One region of the Halobacillus sp. B23F22_5 genome, then DNA from elsewhere that is predicted to be linked to it. Evidence: a T-box and tRNA genes for the amino acid it is inferred to sense, from the RefSeq annotation. Region 1 holds a T-box; the other holds one or more tRNA genes.
What was found. The T-box of region 1 lies ahead of ileS (isoleucine--tRNA ligase). A T-box ahead of a tRNA ligase gene usually reads a tRNA of that ligase, here a tRNA-Ile.

Region 1 (11,508 bases):
TACTTAAAGGTGCTTTGTTATTCGTTTTTTTCGAAGATGACTACTTCATCTTGTTTATCTGTCTCTGAGACAGTCACCGTCACGATTTCATCGAGTGATGTCGGAACATTTTTTCCGACATAGTCAGCCCGGATTGGCAGTTCACGATGTCCACGGTCTACGAGGACGGCCAATTGTATTTGTGAAGGTCTTCCGTGGTCGATCAATGCGTCCATTGCGGCACGCACCGTCCGGCCTGTATAAAGGACATCATCAACGAGTACTACTTTTTTTCCGTCTATGTTGGCCTCAATATTCGTTTCTTTCAGTTCAGGTTCTTTCTGATCTGTTTTTGTAGTCAAATCATCGCGGTAAAGCGTGATATCCAGTTCCCCGCTTGGCAGGATGACTCCCTCGATATCATTGATCCTTTTTTGCAGTCTGGCCGCCAAAGGAACACCTCTTGTTTTTATTCCAACAAGGATGACGTCTTCGACTCCCTTGTTTTTCTCTATAATTTCGTGTGAGATGCGAGTGAGTGCGCGTCGGATAGCTGCTTCGTCTAATACGGTCGTTTTCGGTTTCATTCCTCCACCTCCGGTTCTCTGGAAACTAAAAAACCCTTTTCCTGCGTGAGGGCAGAAAAAGGGTATAATACACATACGTAAATATCATCCGTTTCCTTTTCAGCCTCACGGGACTGTCTTTAAAGGTCTTATTCAATTCTTTAATTGATTATCACAAATGATGTGCTATTTGTCAACTGCGTTTTTTCACAAGTTCGAGCATTTTCTTGAAATCCTCTGGAGGTTCGACATGAAAATCCATACGCTCATTCGTTACAGGATGATTGAAGCCAAGCGTTCGGGCATGAAGTGCCTGACCGTCAATAGGCAGCGATTTACGCGGCCCATACTTAGGATCCCCGGCAAGCGGATGGTTGATATATTTCATATGGACACGGATTTGATGGGTACGTCCTGTCTCGAGTACACATTCCACATGGGTGAAGTCCTTGAATAGCTCGAGCACCTTAAAATGCGTGACAGCCGGCTTGCCTTCTTCTACCACAGCCATCGATTGCCGGTCTTTATGATCTCGTCCGATAGGTGCTTCAATCGTGCCATATTCATGAGCGATTTCACCATGGACAATCGCTTCATATTTTCTGTCGGTCGTTTTGTTAGCTAATTGTTCCGCCAGTGACTGATGAGCATGATCATTTTTAGCTGCCATCAACAGACCGCTGGTATCTTTGTCTATCCGATGGACGATCCCTGGTCTGGTCACACCATTGATCCCGGACAAGTCATCACAATGATGGAGAAGGGCATTGACCAATGTCCCATTGGGATGGCCGGACGAAGGGTGTACAACCATTCCTCGAGGCTTGTTGACAACAATAATATCCTTGTCCTCATACACGACATCAAGGGGGATATCTTCCGCTTCAATTTTTAACGGTTCCGGCTCTGGTACCTCCCAGGTAATCTCATCATTTTCCTGGACTTTATAATTGCTTTTCACTTGTTCTCCGCCCACAAGAAGGTGGCCGTCCTTAATCCAGCTCTGCACCTGTGTCCTTGAAGCGGTAGGATCTATTTCTGTTACCAATTTATCAATTCGCTTGCCTGTATCCTCTTCACTTACCTGATAATGATTACTCACGATTGGGTACTCTCCTTCTTCTTACGTTCATCCAAAAAGGATGCGATCATCACTAAAATGACACCAATTACCAGAGAGGAATCGGCGATATTGAAGATCGGATAATCGTATGTAAAAATAATAAAATCAAAAAAGTCCACGACTTCCTTCCTTAGCAGCCGGTCGATGAAATTCCCGATGGCTCCTGCCAATAACAATGCAAGGGCGATGCCCCCTAATTTATATTGCTTTCCATATTGATGCAAGTAGTAAATGATTACGCCAATGACGATCAGGGTGATAATGTAAAAAAAGATCATCTGCCCTTGTAATATTCCCCAGGCTGCCCCACGGTTCCGGTGAGAAGTCAGATAAAAAAAGTTTGCAATGACCGGGATACTTTCCCCGAGATACATATTTTTCACGACCAGCCATTTTGTCCATTGATCAATGACGACGATAAAGCTTGCTAATATGTAATACCAAACCATAGTCTTCCTCCAAAATAATTATTCGATTTTTTCATTGTACCATATCTATCACTGAAAAAGATAATTACTGGCGTTTGTTTACATAACATTATTATCATCCATTTAACCAAGTAAAAAGCCGTGTGCAGCTGGTGTCTTGCACACGACTTAGTAGAATCAATTAATCTTGGTAGTGCTCTTTTACGACAGTGGCACAGCGTACACACAATTCCGGATGCTCATCATCTTCTCCGACATCATCGGAAGCAACCCAGCAGCGTTCACATTTTTCCCCTTCATGCTTCTCGACATAAACGTCGACATGCTCATATGCTTTGGCATCAGGATGTGATAATGCTACCTCTGCTTCTGAGACAATCAGGAGCTGGTGCAGATGCTCGATGTTTTTCAACACACTTTGTGTCTGCTCATCCTTCGGTACAATCGTCACTCTTGCTTCCAATGACTTACCAATGACTTTTTCGTTCCGTGCATCTTCTAAGGCTTTAAGAACATCATCTCTCACTTTCATGAAATGATCCCATTTGTCCTTAAGCTCCTGGCTGTCGATGACGGCTACCTCATCCGGCATATCAGTCAGTTGGACACTTTCCTCGCTTACGCCTGGCAGGTACTCCCACACTTCATCTGTAGTATGAGGAATAATTGGTGCTAACAGCTTAACTAATGCAGTCAGCGTTTCATAGTAAACAGTCTGGATGCTTCTTCTCCGTGGATGATCAGGTGCTTCGATATACAGGATATCTTTGGCGAAATCCAGGTAGAACGAGCTCAAATCAATCGTACAGAAGTTATGAACCTGATGGTAGATGACATTGAACTCATAGTTGTCATAAGCTTCACGGACGTTTTTAACCAGGCTGTTCAATCGCATTTTCATATAACGATCTACTTCTTCCAACTGTTCCTCCGGTACACGGTCAGCAGCTGGATCGAAATCATGAAGATTTCCGAGCAGGAAGCGGAACGTGTTACGAATTTTACGATAAACCTCAGATACTTGTTTCAGGATATCATCGGAAACTCTTACGTCTGCCTGGTAATCAGAGCTTGCCACCCATAGACGGATGATTTCCGCTCCCAGCTGTTTCGTCACCTTGTCAGGCAGGATGACGTTACCGATTGATTTACTCATCTTACGGCCATGGCCATCCAAAGCAAACCCGTGGCTTAAAATCCCTTTGAATGGTGCTTTTCCTGTCACGGCTACAGAAGTAGATAAGGAAGAGTTGAACCAGCCGCGGTATTGGTCAGAACCCTCTAAATACAGGTCTGCCGGACGTTGCAGCTCTGGACGCTGGTGCAATACTGCCTGGTGTGACGAACCGGAATCAAACCAGACATCCATGATGTCCTCTTCTTTGGTGAATTCGCCGTTCGGGCTGTGTTCGGAAGTGAAGCCTTCCGGAAGCAAATCTTTCGCCTCGCGTTCGAACCACACATTGGAGCCGTGTTCCCGGAACAAACCTGCGACATGGTCGATCGTTTCATCCGTAATGATTGGTGTGCCATCTTCGCCATAGAAGACTGGAATCGGTACGCCCCAGGTCCGCTGGCGGGAAATACACCAATCTTCACGGTCGCGAACCATGTTGTAAAGACGAGTTTCACCCCATCGCGGAACCCATTTGACGTTGTTGATTTCCTCTAATAATGTATCACGGAAATCTTTGATGGAAGCGAACCATTGGTCTGTAGCACGGAAAATCGTCGGTTTCTTCGTCCTCCAGTCATGCGGGTAGGAGTGCGTGATGAATTCTAATTTTTCCAATGCTCCTGCTTCGGTCAATTTTTCTGTAATCGGTTTGTTTGCTTTATCGTAGAACATCCCTTCAAAACCAGGAGCTTCTTCGGTAAATACCCCTTTGTCATCAACCGGGCAAAGTACATCAAGGCCGTATTGCTTCCCTACCCAGAAGTCATCTTCCCCGTGACCGGGAGCGGTATGGACACAGCCGGTACCACCATCTGCAGTAACATGATCACCAATAATGACTAGGGATTCACGAGCATAGAATGGATGCTGGGTCGTAACATGTTCTGCTTCTTTTCCTTTAAAAGTCTTTACGATTTCGTAAGATTCCCATTCCAGCTTTTCTGCAACATCTTCAAGCAGATCTTCAGCAATGACAAATTTATTGTCTCCAGCTTTTACTACCACATAGTTATAAGCCGGATTCAAAGCGATTGCCAGATTAGAAGGAATCGTCCAAGGAGTTGTCGTCCAGATGATGAACTTTTCATCTCCGTCAAACAGATCTTTTCCATCTTTCACTTGGAAAGATACATAGATGGATGGTGACCGCTTATCCTGATATTCGATTTCAGCCTCTGCAAGCGCTGATTCGGATGATGGAGACCAGTAGACAGGCTTCAACCCTTTGTAGATATAGCCTTTTTTAGCCATTTCACCAAATACTTTGATCTGTTCAGCTTCATAGTCTTTATTCAATGTCACATATGGGTTATTCCAATCCCCGCGGATACCCATGCGTTTGAATTCTTTTCGCTGGTTATCCAACTGCCCCATCGCATAATCCGCACACTTTTGACGGAATTCAGCAATGGACATCTTTTTACGATCGACTTTCTTTTTCTTTGTCAGTGCTGTTTCAATCGGCAGTCCGTGTGTATCCCAGCCAGGGACATATGGTGCATGGTAGCCGGACATGGATTTATACCTGACGATGAAATCTTTCAAGGATTTATTGAGGGCATGCCCCATGTGCAAGTCACCATTAGCGTACGGAGGGCCGTCGTGAAGGACGAACAATGGACGCCCTTCTGTCCGTTCCTGTACTTTTTCATAAATGTTCAATTCCTCCCACCGTTCCTGCATCTTCGGCTCACGGTTCGGAAGGTTTCCTCGCATTGGAAACTCGGTCTTAGGCATCCGTAATGTATCTTTATAATTCACTGCTGCTTCCTCCTTCAGTTTCTAAGTATTGCTAAATAATATTAGAAAAACTTGGCTTGTCGCCAAGTCCTTATGGCGAAAGCCTTAGTTTTTCTTATACTTTAATCTTTTAACACAGTTAAACTTTCTTAAAGTATAAAAAAGACCCTCTCATCCCTGGAAGGGACGAGAGGATCTCGCGGTACCACCCTTGTAGAACCGGCCATCAACATGCCGATTCCGCTCTGTTGATCCGTATCGTGGATAAGGCGTCCATTTCTACTCATCGCTTTTCGAATGGAAAACTCGAGGGTGATTTTCCATCAAGGCGCTGCCCCAGGCTTTCACCATCCCTGGATCGCTCATGCTGCATGCGGGCTTGTGTACTCTCCCTGTCATCGTTCAACTCTATCTATTCTTTTCTTCTGGAATTATATCATGTTAATGAATTATATGTAATATTGCTTTTTTCGTCAAGATTTATTTTCCACCATCTCTTTTTTCACTTCTGACTTATCATCTAATTCTGTGTCAAATAAATGATCCCAGTCGTCTGTTTCAATCATATCCAGTTGTGCTTCCACCAGCATACGCAGACGCGTTCTGAACACCTTTGCCTGTTTTTTCAGTTCTTCCACTTCGATAGCAATCCGGTGTGATTTCTGCAATGCTTCATTGATGATGCGATCGGCGTTCTTTTCTGCTTCTTTTATAATCAGCTTAGATTCTTTGCTGGCATTGCTTTTTACTTCTTCTGCCGTTTCCTGAGCAACCAGAATGGATTTATTGAGTGTTGTTTCGATGTTATTGAAATGGCCCAGACGCTCATTCAACTGTTCCACTTTCTCCTCCAGCGCTTTTTTATCACGGTTCACCTGTTCATAATCTTTGATGACCTGCTCAAGAAATTCATTGACCTCGTCCTCATCATAACCTCGAAAACCGCGTGTGAATTCTTTATTATGAATATCCAGTGGTGTTAATGGCACACCAGCCACCTCCTCAAAAGTATCGGACATTATTTCGAATTATATTCCATTTCGACAAAAGTTGGTCGATTCCTGCTTGCACAGCGGTTTATTTTAATCGGGAGATGATCACTTTGTACTTGTCCTTTTTAGTGGTGCCAAGAACCTCTGTGAGTTTGCTGCGTCCTTTCCCCCTGATGGAAATCATGTCGCCTGCTTCCAGCTTGAACGAGGTGTCTTCGACGATTCGGAAGTTTACCTTTACCTGTCCTTTTTCAATAAATAAAGAAGCTTTCTGGCGGGACATGCGGTAAATTTCTTTGATGAGGGTATCCAGCCGCAATGATGAAACGGTCGTATCCAACTCTTCCCATTGTTCATTATCTTCAATCAGTCGGTCAAAAGGTATCTCCTGAAAATGCACAGTGGCTTTTTTTATCCCATCAAGATTCATACGTACATAATCAGCAATTTCACTGGCAACGATGATTTGAACAACACCATCCCTGACAATCAGATCACCGAGTTTCTTACGTTTGATGCCCAAACTCATGAATGCACCGAGTACATCTGGATGAGTCAAGGTGACAAACTTCTCTGGATAAGTAGCCTCTAAAAGAGTCAGGTCGAATTGGTCTGGTTGGATTTGTTCATAATAAGGTGCCAAAAGACCTCGCTTCCGTTCAGAATCATCCCTGCCGCCGAACAGTTTCCAGGTAAAGTCGGGATGATTGCCAAGCAGGCTTTCAAAAATGAATTGTTCCCGAGGATCGAGAAAATCAGTCAGCTTACTTTGGAAACTGCGGCCAACTTCCTCTTGCCAGGAGAGTACTTGATCGATAAATGGCTGTTCTTCTTTTCGAAAATGCTGATAAATATCCATCTCTTCCTCCCACAAAAATCATCATTCGTTAAAAAAAGGCTCTGTTAAATCTTATTGTTGATTATCAAGTTAAGCTCCCATTTGCTTAAGACTCAGTTTCGAGAGAAACTGTTTCCGTTACGGTTGTGAGCGTTTAGAGGTCCGGGAAATCACTCGCTTTCCGTGGCATGTGGTGAGCTTCCTCAGGCTTCGCCTTGCGGGATCTCACCGATCATGTTCATCCCACAGGAGTCTCGCAATTTCCCGGCCCTCCTTGCACTTATGAGAGAAACGGAAACATCGGTATACAGAATCATTCAGACATAGTAAGAGCTACAATGAGGGCTTATTTCCTGTATCATTGGGCTTTTCAAGCAGTAAATGTGGAAGATATCTTCTTATAACATAGGATTCGTTCACCAAAATACGGGTAGGGTGGCGGGGAAACGGTGAGACTCCCGTGGGAGAAGGATCTAGGCAAGACCCCGGAAGACGAAGTCTGAGGAGGCTTGCCAGCTCCCCCACAGGAAAGCGAACCGTTTCCCCGCCACTCTTTACCCTGTCTCGGTAACGGACCAAAATTACCTTGAAACTGAGTCTTCCATAATCCGGCCCTATTGTTGAATAAGTCTTTTAGGAAAAATCAATACCGCTGTTTAACAGAGCCAATAAAAAGCAAAAATAAAGCCGCCAGTGGCAGCTTTACTTCTTAAATTATTATGATATCTGTTACATAAGCATGATGTATAGTTCACGAAGCCCCATGTTTGCAAAGTTCAACACTAAAATAGCTACAATTGGGGAAATATCAATCATTCCAAGCGGGGGAATGATACGTCGGAACGGCTCTAAAAATGGTTCGCAAATTTTAGCCAGAAACTGCCCGATCGACGATTCTCTAGCCCCAGGGAACCAGGACATGAAGATATAAATAATTAATGCCCAGCTGTAGATTTGGATTGCATTAGTCAATAAAACAAATAGTTGCTGCATTTCTTTACCACCTTTTGTCTAGATCATCTTCCTGCTCAAGAATTTCTGAAATCGAACCGGATATCTCTACATTGTCTGGTGTGCATAGGAAAGTCTGCATACCAAGCTTCTGGATATCCCCTCCAATAGCATAAACGGTACCGCTTAAAAAATCCACAATCCGTTTCGCCTGCTGGTGATCCACTCGCTGCAAATTGATCACAACCGCGCGACGGTTTACGAGATGATCCGCGATATCCTGCGCCTCATTATAGTTGCGAGGCTCACACAACATCATCCGTGAAGAGGATTGAGCGCTTTTTAAACTGACAACGTTTTTTGTCTTTTGCTCAGGAAAACTTTGCTGCTGATTAGCCGGCTGGTTGTTATTGGTATCTTCCATTTCTTCCTCCATGTATTCATATTCATCATCTAGTGTGAAAAATGATTTGAATTTATTTTTCATACTCATTTCATGATCACCTCTTTAATAGTTATCAGCCTACCAGACTGGACCCAAGCCGGATGAAAGTAGCTCCTTCTTCAATTGCCAGCTTGTAATCATTGCTCATTCCCATGGATAATTCCTGACATGGGGCGTGAGGATACTGCTTGTCCCTGATCCGGTCGCGCATGGCACGCAATTTACGGAAAGTGCCTCTAAGCGTCTCTTCATCCTCTACATGAGGGGCCATAGTCATCAATCCGATAACCCTGACATTAGGGTATGCTTCCAGCCACTCGATGAACGCTTCCACTTCATCCAGTGCCATCCCATGCTTTGATTCTTCCCCGCTGACATTCACTTGCAGAAAGCACGAGACAGGGCTATCGGCACGCTTGTCAATTTCCTTTGCCAAAGACTTCCGATCCAGTGAATGGATATAGTCGACATCATTAATGATTTCCTTAACCTTCCGAGACTGTAAAGAACCGATAAAATGCCAGGTGGCATCATTTCCGATGGCCTCGTGCTTTTCCAAAAAGCCTTTCATTCTGTTTTCACCGAGATGATTGATGCCTGCAGCTAAGGCTTCTCTCGCCCGCTCAACTGTTACATATTTTGTAACTGCAACTACTGTAACTTCTTCTCCATCTCGTCCACAATTACTGCAGGCTTGCTCTATTGTTGTTTTAATTTCCTGCCAATTTGCTTCCACACTCATGCTACACGTCTCCTTTTCCATCTGAAAAGCCTATGAATCCAAGCATCCGGCCTGTTTTCCCGTGGTCACGGCGATGGGAAAAAAATACGTCTTCCTGTTCGTATGTACAATGCTCGGTAACACGGATGTATTTTTCATCTACACCTGAATCCAATAAAATCAGTCGATTCAATTCTCTCAAATCCAACAGAAATTTTCCATCATGAAGGGGTTCGGTGACTTTATTTACATATTTATTTTCTATGTGGGCGAAAACGCGTTGATCCACTTCGTAATGTTTCATGCTGATAGAAGGGCCGATAACAGCTCTTATTTCTTGCGCTGGTATACCCTGAGCTTGAAGTGCTTTCACCATCGAGGCAGCCATACCGTTAACTGTACCTTTCCAGCCGGCATGCGCGATACCAATCCATCCTGCATTAGGCGCATGAAAATATAACGGCACACAATCAGCAAAAAAAGCAGCTAATAATAAGTCTGGTGTATTTGTGATCAGCCCGTCGCACCCCTTGACGGAAGTGTCTTGTCGTAAAGCTCCTTTACCTGCATCTTCCTCATGAACTACAGCTACCTCTGTACCATGAACCTGTTCTCCAATCACCCATTTATTTAGGGGGATACCTACAGAAGCAGCAAGACGTTCCCGATTTGAGATGACATCCTCTTCCCGATCATTTACATGAAGGCCCAGGTTGAAATTCATAAACGGAGGCCCGCTGACCCCACCATACCTGGTTGAAAAGCCAGCCGTAAGAGCCTGATATTGCTTCCAATTCTGTATAGATAACAGAGAATCGTTTTTATGTTTAAATGGTTCTGTCATGTTACCACCTCAGTTGCCCTATATTTTACCACAGAACCAGTCATATTTCTTCTTCTAATCCCATTATTCTATCTTTTTTGTCGATTGAGGAGGGAGCGCGAAGGGTTTTTTCACTAAAATAACATCCGTACCGATGTTGATGATCTGGTCCCATGGTATCACCGCTTCTTCATCTTTTCCAAACAATCCCATCATTTTCCCTTTTAGTGTGATTACGATGGCAACCACTTTTCCGTTATCGACATCTATATCCAAATCAGCAATCTGGCCAAGCCGTTCACCTGTTTCCATTGCGATGATATCTTTCATTTGTAATTCTGAAATCATCATATCCAATCACCTTCCTTGCTCCATTCTATGCAAGAAAGGTGGATTACATGGTTCTAAAATATAAAAAAGCGCTGTGAAATCTAATTATTTGATTTTACAGTTCACCTCCCTTTACATGAAGACTCAGTTTCGAGATAGTTTGGTCCGTTACCATGAGAGAAAGGGGATGTTCCGGGAAACAACTCGCTTTCCTGCGGGGGATCTGGCAAGCTTCCTCGGGCTAAAGCCCTGCGGGATCTCGCCTAGCCCCTTCTCCCGCGGGAGTCTCCCCGTTTCCCTTCCCATCCATCCAGATTAGTAATAAACGGACCCTCCAAAAAGAGAAGAATGTAGCTTAGAACTTCATCCTTGAGCTTTTACCAAGAATGTAAAGGCACCAAAGTCTTCAATCATAGGGCGGTTTTCGTAGAGGTGATTTCGAGAACTTCCCATGGCTAGGGGCGTAGGGAAACGGTGAGACTCATGTGGGAAGCCCCTAATCTCCAACAATATCTCGAAATCAAGTCTTCGACTTTACGGCCATATTGTTGAATAAATCCCTTAGGAACGTTTTTAAATAGCCAAAATAAAAAGTGCACCGGGGATACGGTGCACTTTGTGAATAGCTTGGTTTATTCAAACATGGTTGTGTTCATTTCTTTTATGGCTGCTTTTTCAAGCCTGGAAACCTGCGCTTGAGATATTCCGATTTCATCCGCCACTTCCATTTGCGTTTTTCCTTGGAAGAAACGTTTCGTTAAAATCATTTTTTCCCGGTCATTCAACCGCTTCATGCCTTCTCTTAGAGATAATTCATCAAGCCATACCGAGTCTTTATGCTTTTCGTCCTTTAGTTGATCCATGACGAATATTGGATCTCCTCCATCATTGTAGATCGGTTCGAACAATGAAACCGGATCCTGGATAGCATCCATAGCGAAGACGACATCTTCGTGGGGGACCCCCATTTCCTTGGCTATTTCAGCGGGTGCCGGATCCTTTGAACGTTCACTGATTAACTTCTCCCGCATCTGCAAGGCTTTATACGCGGTATCGCGTAACGAACGTGATACACGGATCGGGTTGTTATCCCGAAGGTACCTGCGGATTTCACCAATAATCATCGGAACAGCATAAGTAGAAAACTTTACATTATGGCTTAAATCAAAATTATCGATGGATTTCATAAGACCAATACAACCCACCTGGAAAAGATCATCCACGTACTCGCCACGGTTATTGAACCGCTGAATGACACTCAATACCAGTCGTAAGTTGCCATTGACTAGTTCCTCCCTGGCAGATCGGTCTCCACTTTGCATCCGTTTGAACAAAATACGCATTTCATCATTTTTAAGTACTGGAAGCTTAGATGTATCTACACCACATATTTCA
Region 2 (11,508 bases), on a different contig from region 1:
TTCCTTTTTTGAAACAAATATTATATGTAATTCGTATATATGATTAAAGTACGGAGAGGGCGTGTAAACATGGGAATTTTACAAAATGATTGGGTAAGTTTTCTAATTACGTTTTTTGGGACGTTGTTTTTGGTTGGGGAGCTGCTTGTCAATGCACGGGGTTTATTTGGAATATTAGGGTTGGGGTTTATCACTGTATTCTTTTACTCCTTTCTTTCCCCAAGTATGTTTATTCTTATGATGTTGATTTATTTGATCGGTCTCATTTTAATTATCATTGATGGTAAATTGATTAATGATGGTACCTTAGCTACGATAGGTGCCGTTTGTATGATTATTGCAGTAGGATTCAGCTCACCTAATTGGGTTGCTGGCTTGTATGGTGTCATTGGTGTAATTCTCGGGGGGGCTAGTTCCCTTTTCTTTTTAAAGGCATTTAAAAGAAGAGATATGTGGTCTAAAATTACATTGATTGACCAATTATCTACAGAAGCTGGTTATAATACCATGAATGAAACCTACAAGAGTTTGTTGAACGAGGTAGGTGTCGCACAGACAGATATGCGTCCGGTGGGAACAGTACAAATTAACGGGAAAGATTATAGTGCTGTCACTAACGGTCAATGGATTTCCAGGGGTGCAACTATTATTGTAGAATCAGTAGACGGAACTAAGATATTGGTGGCAAAAAAACAAAATAATGACATAAAATGACCCGCCAGAAGGATTGGCGGGTCATTTCATTGTGGGGATATAGCGCATACTCAAAAACAGATAGACAGCGGTTGCAAAAATATAAACAAATATAATAGAAGAAACTGACCAGAGAAAGGATTCAACCACGACTAAAACGATGGTGGGAGCGGTGATGGAAAGTGTACTCATATTCCATAATTGCTTATAATCTGCTCGCTTGTTTCCAGCTTTTACATAGACGAGGCCGATGCTAGCCAATAAGCTGGCACTGCAGAATAATAACAATGAAATCAGCAAATAGATAAAGGGCAGGAAGATGATTGTAAAAACTCCGCTTGAGATTCCTTTCATTATTCCTCCAGCCTCTTCCCCTGCTGAAAATAAAGTAGAGGAAATCATACTTAAAAGTACTGGAATCAAGACTATCAAGCTTAAGAAGAAAATATAACCAATTGCTTTTCCGATCGATTGAAAACGAAAAGCGCTGATAAGTTTGAAATGATAACAGCTTTTTATCAATAATTGTGTTTTACTCATTAAAATATTCTCCTTTGATTATGTACCTCTTTTATATTAAAACAGGGAACGTGGCTCGACAAGAGAAATCTAATTATTAACCGAATGTAAATTTAGTGTTAAATTTGACAGTTTCCCTTTACAAATGTTTTGAAAGTCATTAATAATGGTAGAGGTGTTTAAAGAGAAACAAAACTTTGGATGAACAGAAGGGGTGGACAACCGTTGGAATTTGATGTTCAACAAATGATTTTTGAATTTATCGGCGGTCTGGGTATTTTCTTATTTGGATTGAAGTATATGGGAGACGGTTTGCAGCAGACAGCAGGAGATAATCTGCGCGACTTGCTGGATCGCTTTACCAGGAATCCTTTTATGGGAGTTATAGCAGGGGCATTTACGACAGTATTACTTCAAAGTAGTTCAACCACTACTGTATTGACGGTCGGTCTTGTAAATGCCGGCTTTATGACCTTTAGACAGGCGATCGGTGTTATTATGGGGGCCAATATCGGTACAACCATGACTGCATTTATTATTGGTATTGATATCAAGGCTTATGGCTTACCAATTCTTGCAGTAGGTGCATTCATGATTTTCTTCTTTAAGAATAAAAAGATTACTTACATTGGACAAACCATTTTTGGCCTTGGTGCACTATTCTTCGGTCTTGAAATGATGAGTGGCGGGATGAAGCCATTGCGTTCTTTGGAAGCCTTCCAGGAACTGACGCTTAATATGAGTCAAAACCCTATTCTTGGGGTAGTTGTAGGGACTGTATTTACGGTTATCGTCCAAAGCTCCAGTGCAACTATCGGTATCTTACAGGGACTGTATGGGGAAGGCCTTGTCAACTTACAAGCAGCTTTGCCAGTACTGTTCGGTGATAATATCGGTACAACGATAACGGCTGTATTAGCTGCGATTGGTGCCAGTGTCGGTGCAAGAAGAGCGGCCTTCACGCATGTTATCTTCAACTTGCTAGGTGCTGCACTGTTTTTAATTTTATTAAAACCATTCACTATGTATACGGAATGGCTCAAAAATACGCTTGACCTTAATCCGGAAATGACCATTGCATTTGCACACGGGTCATTTAATATAGCTAATACTATTTTGCAATTCCCGTTTATCGCTGTGTTAGCTTGGGTAGTTGTCAAGCTTGTGCCTGGTGAGGATTCCGCGGTGGATTCTAAACCACAACATTTAGACCCGATTTTTATTGAACAATCTCCATCGCTTGCATTAGACCAGGCGAAAGAAGAGGTTCTACGTATGGGAGATTTAGCGTATAAAGGGTTGGAAGAGGCCAGCAGTTATTCCAATAACCTGAAGCAGAAGCATGCGGAAGTAGCAATGCAGTTAGAAGATGCATTAAATAATCTAGATCGGAAAATTACAGATTATCTTGTTAAACTATCTGTTGCTCCGTTGACTGATGAAGACAGTAGAAAACACTCGGCCCTTCTTGATTCAGTCAGAGATTATGAACGTATCGGAGATCATTTTGAAAACATCATTGAGCTTATCGATTATAAGGTTTCAAACAAAGTTGATTTGACAGGGCAGGCTCAAGAAGACTTAAATGATATGTTCAACTTGACGCTTATGACTGTCAAACAAGCGACCAAAGCGTTAGAAACGATGGACCGTGAAGAAGCTCTCGCGGTTGTCCAGAAAGAAGATCAGATTGACCAAATGGAACGAACTTATCGTAAAAAGCATATTCTTCGCTTGAACGAAGGGTTATGTACAGGTCAAGCTGGTATCGTATTTGTAGATATAATCAGTAACTTGGAACGTATTGGAGACCATGCGGTTAACATTGCGGAAGAAGTGCTTGGTGAAGAGGAGCAGTAAAAACAAGACGCACTCAGTTAAGCTGAGTGCGTCTTGATTATGTTCAACGTGGAAAGAAACCATCGATAAAACCTGGCAAATTTATAAAAATTAGTCTTGAAAGCAGCTTTTGAACATGCTATATTATTTTTGTTGCTTTCTTACTGGTTAAGAATTTTTCATTGCTATTGACACCTTTTGAAATACATGATATATTATATCTCGTCGCTTCAACAAAGCCAACCTTTTCGAAAACACTTCGGAGTAAGCTTTGCGAAGCTAACCTCATCGAATAATCACCGAAGAAACTTTGCGAGGAATGCAACAGTACTATTTCAGCAAGGAAGACCAATTACAGAGTTGAATGACGAGCACTTAACTTGTAACTCAGTGATATACACTTTTATATTATTCCACCGTAGCTCAGTGGTAGAGCAATCGGCTGTTAACCGATTGGTCGTAGGTTCGAATCCTACCGGTGGAGCCTTCAATGTCGGCGTAGCTCAGCTGGCGAGAGCGTACGGTTCATACCCGTGAGGTCGGGGGTTCGATCCCCTCCGCCGACACCATACATACAAAAAACTTTATATTTTAAAACATGGCGGTCGTGGCGAAGTGGTTAACGCACCGGATTGTGGTTCCGGCATACGTGGGTTCGATCCCCACCGGTCGCCCCATGTGGACCCTTAGCTCAGCTGGTTAGAGCTATCGGCTCATAACCGATCGGTCGCAGGTTCGAATCCTGCAGGGTCCACCATTTTTTTTGCGGAGGAGTACCCAAGTCTGGTTGAAGGGAGCGGTCTTGAAAACCGCCAGGGGCTTCACGGCCCGCGGGGGTTCGAATCCCTCCTCCTCCGCCATTTTATATCATGTGTTAAGAATATTTAATGTTTACTAATGCGGCTTGGTAGCTCAGTCGGTAGAGCAACGGACTGAAAATCCGTGTGTCGGCGGTTCGATTCCGTCCCAAGCCACCACTTACATACCTAGCGATGCTGACTAACAGTCAGCATTTTTTTGTTTCTATAAAAGAATTATGTTTTAAGCAAATCTATTTGGGAAACATTATATAAGCAGGGTCAATAAAAGAAAATAAGAATATGCATAATATTTGCAACACTTCAGATGCTTTGGTAATGTTGCATTAGAGGCTTGAGAGCAGGGAACTGCTTCCAGGCACTAAGGTACATATTATAAAAAGGAGGAATTTCATTATGGCTAAATTTGAACTACCAGAACTACCATACGCTTATGATGCACTAGAACCACACATTGACAAGGAAACAATGAACATCCACCACACAAAACACCATAACACCTATGTGACAAAGCTGAACAATGCGCTTGAGGGCCATGCAGATTTAGAAAGCAAGTCATTAGATGATCTAGTCGGCAATCTTGACGCTGTACCGGAAGATATCCGCAATGCTGTCCGTAACAATGGTGGAGGACATGTAAACCACTCTCTATTCTGGCAAATCATGTCACCAAATGGTGGTGGAGAGCCATCAGGTGATTTGGCTAATGCTATTAACGAAAAATTTGGCAGCTTTGAACAATTCAAAGAAGAATTTGAAAATGTAGCCAAAGGTCGTTTTGGTTCTGGCTGGGCTTGGTTAGTAGTAAACAACGGAAACATCGAATTAATGGATACCATTAACCAGGACTCACCGATTATGGAAGGAAAAACTCCTATCTTAGGGCTGGACGTATGGGAGCATGCTTACTACCTTAAGTATCAGAACAAGCGCCCGGATTATGCGAAAGCATTCTGGAACGTAGTAAACTGGGAAGAAGTTTCTAAGCGTTATCAAGATGCTAAATAATAGTAATGAAAAGCGCGGATTAATTTCCGCGCTTTTTTCATGCCCATAAAATTGCATATCTCCAATCCATTTGAAGAAACTAAAGAAGGACAGTAAAGGAGATTGGAGATATGAAAAAAATATTACACTCCCTTTTAGGGCCGACTGAAGTGAATAAGGATTTACTGCTATTGCTTTTAATTGGCGGTCTTTATTCCTTGGGCATCTTTTTATCGAATACATTCGTTAATGTTTATTTGTGGAAGCAATCCAGCGAGTATACAGCGATCGCGTTATATAATTTGAGTATCTATATTTTGCAGCCCATTACTTTCATTTTTGCAGGAAAATTCGCGAAGAAGGTGGATCGCGTTGTCGTACTGCGGGCAGGGGTAATATTTTTATCCTTGTTTTTCTTGACGGTATTGGTGGTAGGAGAGAAGGCCGCCAGCTTTAATATGTTGCTGGGCGGTTTATTAGGTGTTGGTTACGGCTTTTACTGGCTCGCCTTTAATGTGCTGACATTCGAAATTACAGAACCAGAAACGCGTGATTTCTTTAATGGCTTTTTAGGACTGCTGCAATCTTTCGGTGGTATGATCGGACCTATATTAGCCGGTTTAATCATCGCTAATATGACTGCGTTTACAGGTTATACCGTGATTTTTACCATTTCGTTCGTCTTATTCATTTGTGCGGTAATCACAAGCTTCTTTTTAAAGCGGAGAAAAGCGAAAGGGAATTTCTCTTTTAAGCGAATCTTTGAAGAACGTAAGACCAATAAAAATTGGGGGAAAATCTTGAATGCCCACATTTTTCAAGGACTCAGGGAAGGGACATTTTTATTTGTCATTTCCATTTGGGTGTATATCGCTACTCAGAGTGAATTATCTTTAGGTATGTTCAATCTGGTATACTCCGGGAGTGCCTTTGTGCTTTATTTCCTTGCAACAAAGTATATCAAACCCCGACTTAGAAAATGGGCGATCTTCGCAGGCGGGGTTTCGTTATACCTGGCGCTCTCTATCTTATTAATTAATGTAAACTTCACAACCTTGTTGATTTATGCGGCAGTGATAGGAATATCTTATCCGATACTGTATGTGCCCTACATTTCTTTGACTTATGATGTTATCGGTAAGTCATGGAAAGCGGCAGAAATGAGGATTGAATATATTGTGGTGCGTGAACTATTTTTAAATGCAGGAAGAGTATTGTCTATTATTATTTTCTTGATTGGCATCACGTTGTTCACTCCAGAACAGGCTATTCCTTTCATCCTGTTAATTGTAGGATCCGGACACTTCTGGATTTACTTTTTTGTGAAAGGCATTGATTTACGTAAACAGGAGGAAACAGAAAGTGCGTACGTCACAGATACCACAATGACTACTAGTAAAAACCCTTAATATCCCCCATTGGCAACTATTTATATTTCTTGGAAGATGTTATAATGATTGGGTGGAATTTGACATATAAGGGGGAGGACGATGGGGAAAAGCAAAAAGAAAAAATCGCATCTTCCTTTGAGAATGAATATTTTGTTCTTTGTGATTTTTTTATTATTCGCTTCATTGATATTGCAATTGGGCGTCGTACAGATTTTATACGGAGAAGATGCCCAGGAAGAAATTAACCGCACGGAAAATACCACCATTCATACACCAGTGCCAAGAGGTAAAATGTATGATCGTTTCGGAAGGGTTCTTGTAGATAACGAACCGCTTTATTCGATTACATACACGCCTCCAAAAGGGGTACAGCCGATGGATCGACTGGAGTTAGCGGAAGATCTGGCTGCGTATATCAGTATGGGAGATAAGAAAGAGTTAGAGAAAATCGTAAGGGAACGTGATTTAAAAGAATATTATTATTTGCTTCATGATAAAGAAGTGAATGAAAGAGTGACACCAGAAGAGGCAGAGAACTTATCCAATGGAGAAGTATATCAATTGATGCTCGATCGAATCACTGAAGAAGAAATTAAAACGATCCCATTCGAAAAGTACCAGGTTATTGCAATCAAGAAAGAGTTGGATCAGGCTTCTGCATTAGCTCCGCATATCATTAAGAATGAAGACATCACGATTGAGGAATATGCGACAGTTGCCGAACATTTGAATCAACTGCCTGGTATCAATGTAACATCTGATTGGAATCGAAAATATCCATTTGAAGGTACGCTGCGAAATTATATCGGAAGTATCACTACAGCCGAACAGGGTATTCCGCGGGCCAACCAGGATTATTATCTGTCCTTGGATTATAGTCGTAATGACCGTGTCGGGAAAAGCGGCCTCGAAGAAGAGTATGAAAGTGTATTAAGAGGAACAAAGGAAAAAATTCGTTATGAAACAGATAAAAAACATAATATCGTCAACTCCGAAGTGGTCAGGAAAGGTTCCAGGGGGGACGATTTAGTACTTTCTATCGATATCGAATTGCAGAAGCGGGTCGATGAAATCGTGGCACGCAGACTGAAAGAAGAGATAGCCCGCCAGCCTTATAAAAACCGATTTCTAGAGGATGCGTTGGTGGTCATGATGGATCCTAATACCGGAGAAGTACTGGCAGTTTCAGGGATGCATTATAACCGTGATAGGGAATCTGATGAACCTTTAGTAGAAGACCATTCTTATAAAGCAATCCAGGCCCAGCATCTTCCTGGTTCAGCGGTCAAAGGTGCTACAGTTTTGATGGCCTTACATGAAGGGGTTATGCAGCCGGGTGAAACGATTTACGACAGAACATTAAAAATTGCGAGCACACCTGATAAAAGTTCCTGGCGGACATTAGGACCAGTAAATGACATAACAGCATTGCAGAAGTCTTCAAACGTTTATATGTTCTTAGCCGGCATCAGAATGGGAGGAGATACCTACATTCCGAATGACCCATTAGGATTCAGGAGCGGAACATACGAAAAGTTTCTTTATTATTATAACCAGTTTGGTCTAGGGGTACCTACTGGAATTGACATGCCTTATGAAGCTGTCGGTTATATCGGTGAAGATCCGAATCCAGGAATTCAGCTTGACTTAATGATTGGCCAGTACAATTCTTACACAACCATGCAATTGGCTCAGTATGTGTCAACCATTGCCAATGATGGTTACCGTGTCAAGCCTCATTTAGTCAAAGAAATCCGCAAGCCTTCTAATGAACCAGGTGAGTTAGGACCAGTCAGCCAGAATATTAACACGACAGTGCTAAATCGCATTGATATGGAGCAGAAGTATATTGATCGTGTACAGCTTGGTTTCCAGTATGCTTTTCAGCGTACTGGCGGAACTGCGAACGGGTATTTCGATGATGTCGACTACAGCCCGGCTGGAAAAACCGGTACAGCGGAAAATGAGGTCTATTTAAAAGACAGTAACGGAAAACCTTATAAGATTGATACAGAGAACTTGACGATGGTAGGATATGCACCACACAATGATCCAGAAGTAGCCTTCTCTGTAGTGGTGCCTCATGTCGGCAAAGGTGCAGGTTCTAGTATCAACAAATATATTACAAAAGACATTCTCGATGCGTATTTTGAATTGAAAGAAGAACGCAGCAAAGAAGGCGTCAAGAACTTAAATGAAAAACTGGATGTGGAAAATGAGGAAGAGAAAGAAGAGTGATACCTTACGGGTATTGCTCTTTTTTTTATTTAGCAAATTATAAAATTTTCTTTTTGTGGATAACTTCAGGTAGTGGGTGTCATCCAGCTCCAGCGCCTACCCCCCTCGAGGTCTTAAGTCAATCCTCTCTGTGACAAAGAACGTCATGGCGAGGCTTGTCTTAAGATTGTCGGGGGTGAGCAAGGCGCTTGCGCTTTTGTTCTGCAATCAATGCATTTACACAATCTTTACACTGGATTCATTCTGATTTAAAACTATGACTCTATGATAGGAATTGTAGTTGGCCATGCCAACCGACACATATCAAATAGTGTAGGGGGAAAAGAAATGAAGAATTTCAAGAATTTCGCACTACTATTTTCACTAGTTCTTATGCTAGGTGCATTGGCAGCGTGTGGCGGCCAATCTGGCGGAGAAGAAAATGGAGAATCTATGAAAGGCAACATCTCTATTGATGGCTCTTCTACCGTATTCCCGATCATGGAAGCTTTGACGTATGAATATAACAAGAAAAACCCCGAAGTCAACGTATCAGTAAATGCTTCTGGTTCCGGTGGAGGATTTAAGAAGTTCACCAAAGGTGAAACAGATTTCAGTAATGCATCAAGACCAATCAAAGAAGAAGAAAAGCAAGCAGCTGAGGAAAATGGTGTTGAGTACAAAGAATTAGAAGTAGCAAAAGATGGACTTTCAGTAGTTGTTAGTAAACAAAATGATTTCGTAGATGAGCTTTCAGTAGAAGATTTAAAAAAGATTTTTACAGATGGTAATAATGCAACTAAATGGTCCGATATCAATCCAGAATGGCCGGATGAAACAATTAAAATCTACAGCCCTGGTCATGATTCAGGAACTTTCGACTACTTTAACGAAGTGGTATTGGAAGACCAGCCAATGAAAGAAGGATCAAATACCACTCTATCTGAAGACGATAATGTTTTAGTACGAGGAATTGAAAGTGATCCTAACGCAATCGGATTCTTTGGTTACGCCTACTACAAGGAAAACGAAGACAGTTTGAAAGTATTAGGCATCAAAGATGGGGAAGGAAAAGCGGTAAAACCGACTCCGGAAACAATTCAGGATGGTTCTTACACACCTTTCTCCCGTCCATTGTTCACTTATGTAAATATGAAATCTTACAAAGAAAAAGAGCAAGTAAAAGACTTTTCTGAATACCTCATGAAAAATGCAGGTAAAGCCGCAGAGCAAGTCGGTTACGTAGCTCTTCCAGAAGAAAAATATCAAGAACAGCTGGACGCCTTAAAATCTGAAGCTGAATAAACAGTTGTTAAAAGAAATATGAGGGAGGGTGGGGCTTAAGAGCAGCCCCACCTTGCTGTATGAAAATAAGAGAATACGTTAAACGCCTTTTATGGATGAAAGGGGATTTATCATGGGAAAAGCTTTACAAAATGAAGCTATGAATATAGATGTCCAAACAATGATTGAAAATAAAAGAAAAAAGAAAAGTGTTTCTGGTAAATTGGAAAAGCTCATTCCTGCCTTTTTGTTTTTGTGTGCTGCAGTGAGTGTATTGACAACTGCAGGAATTCTTTTCACATTGCTTAGAGAATCGATTACTTTTTTCAGCACCACTTCAATTGTTGACTTTTATACTGGTACACAGTGGTCCCCATGGACAGGACATTTTGGAGTATTACCGTTGATCACTGGAACACTGCTGATAACCTTGATTGCTGCTATTGTAGCTATCCCGTTAGGGTTGATGTCAGCCATTTTCTTGAGTGAGTATGCAAGTGATCGTGCACGTAAAATAATCAAGCCTACGTTGGAAGTACTTGCAGGTATTCCTACTGTGGTATACGGGTTCTTTGCCTTGACATTTGTAACACCATTGTTGAAAAATATCGTCCCAGGATTAGGGATTTTCAATGCATTAAGTGCGGGGATCGTTGTCGGAATTATGATCATCCCTATGATCGCATCCCTGTCTGAAGATGCCATGAACTCTGTGCCAAACAGTTTGAGAGAAGGTGCGCTAGCTTTAGGTGCTACCAGGTTGGAAGTTGCCATGAAAGTAGTACTTCCTGCTGCTTTTTCTGGAATTGTAGCATCTATTGTCCTGGCAGTCTCACGGGCGATTGGTGAAACCATGATTGTTGTTATCGCGGCGGGTGCTTCGCCGACTTTGACATTCGATCCTACTCGTTCAATTCAGACGTTGACTGCCTTTATTGTACAGGGGGCGACAGGGGATACCACCTTCGGTTCAACTATTTATTATAGTATTTATGCTGTAGGAGCGACACTGTTCGTGTTCACGTTACTGATGAACATGCTTTCCCAGTATATCTCGCGTAAGTTCAAGGAGGAATACTGATGCCAGGTATTGATGAAAGAAATAGTTTAAAAAGAATACGTGGAAGAGTGCTTCTGAACAATGTGCTTAAAGGTTTATTTTTTGTTTCAACTACAATCGGTCTGATCTTCCTGGCACTATTGTTATATCGTATATTGACTCAAGGAACTGGTTATTTTAATTTAGGCTTTATCTCAAGCTTTCCAGCCCCTTATCCAGAAGAAGCAGGTATCTTTGCAGGACTTATCGGGTCTATCATGATGATCGCGATAGTTGCACCTGTAGCAATTACACTAGGGGTAGGTACAGCTATCTTCCTGGAAGAGTATGCCTATAAAAACCGTTGGACAAAATTTATTCAAGTTAACATTCAAAATTTAGCTGGTGTACCGTCCATTGTATATGGACTGCTAGGTCTTACTTTCTTTGTGTATATGCTCCGTTTTGGCTATACACTTCTCGCGGGCGGCCTGACAATGGCACTATTGGTATTGCCGGTAATTGTTGTGGCGGCACAGGAGGCAATAAGGTCTGTACCTTCAGATATTAAGGAAGCTTCCTATGGTATGGGGGCATCCAAATGGCAGACCATTCGCCGTGTCATTCTTCCTGCTGCACTTCCCGGTATCCTTACTGGTACTATTCTGGCATTATCACGTGCAATTGGAGAAACGGCTCCGTTGATTATTGTTGGAGCTGC

Region 2: it encodes a tRNA-Ile, which carries the amino acid that the T-box ahead of ileS (isoleucine--tRNA ligase) is inferred to sense. The anticodon was not compared.

Annotation. Positions count from the first base shown of each region.
Region 1 is NZ_JBIEKI010000004.1:280,642-292,149, forward strand. It holds gene pyrR (bifunctional pyr operon transcriptional regulator/uracil phosphoribosyltransferase PyrR) at 18-566, opposite strand; gene ACGTN9_RS08420 (RluA family pseudouridine synthase) at 739-1,647, opposite strand; gene lspA (signal peptidase II) at 1,644-2,117, opposite strand; gene ileS (isoleucine--tRNA ligase) at 2,278-5,034, opposite strand; T-box leader at 5,193-5,421, opposite strand; gene ACGTN9_RS08435 (DivIVA domain-containing protein) at 5,487-6,002, opposite strand; gene ACGTN9_RS08440 (YlmH family RNA-binding protein) at 6,091-6,864, opposite strand; gene ACGTN9_RS08445 (YggT family protein) at 7,573-7,836, opposite strand; gene ACGTN9_RS08450 (cell division protein SepF) at 7,841-8,287, opposite strand; gene ACGTN9_RS08455 (YggS family pyridoxal phosphate-dependent enzyme) at 8,313-8,981, opposite strand; gene pgeF (peptidoglycan editing factor PgeF) at 8,983-9,804, opposite strand; gene ACGTN9_RS08465 (YlmC/YmxH family sporulation protein) at 9,868-10,134, opposite strand; gene sigG (RNA polymerase sporulation sigma factor SigG) at 10,746-11,508, opposite strand, start outside.
Region 2 is NZ_JBIEKI010000002.1:125,192-136,699, forward strand. It holds gene ACGTN9_RS03940 (NfeD family protein) at 70-714, shown strand; gene ACGTN9_RS03945 (DUF1189 family protein) at 736-1,233, opposite strand; gene ACGTN9_RS03950 (Na/Pi cotransporter family protein) at 1,438-3,072, shown strand; tRNA gene ACGTN9_RS03955 (tRNA-Asn) at 3,464-3,535, shown strand; tRNA gene ACGTN9_RS03960 (tRNA-Met) at 3,544-3,620, shown strand; tRNA gene ACGTN9_RS03965 (tRNA-His) at 3,653-3,728, shown strand; tRNA gene ACGTN9_RS03970 (tRNA-Ile) at 3,732-3,808, shown strand; tRNA gene ACGTN9_RS03975 (tRNA-Ser) at 3,819-3,911, shown strand; tRNA gene ACGTN9_RS03980 (tRNA-Phe) at 3,953-4,028, shown strand; gene ACGTN9_RS03985 (superoxide dismutase) at 4,266-4,877, shown strand; gene ACGTN9_RS03990 (MFS transporter) at 4,988-6,265, shown strand; gene ACGTN9_RS03995 (peptidoglycan D,D-transpeptidase FtsI family protein) at 6,347-8,485, shown strand; gene ACGTN9_RS04000 (PstS family phosphate ABC transporter substrate-binding protein) at 8,813-9,769, shown strand; gene pstC (phosphate ABC transporter permease subunit PstC) at 9,882-10,829, shown strand; gene pstA (phosphate ABC transporter permease PstA) at 10,829-11,508, shown strand, end outside.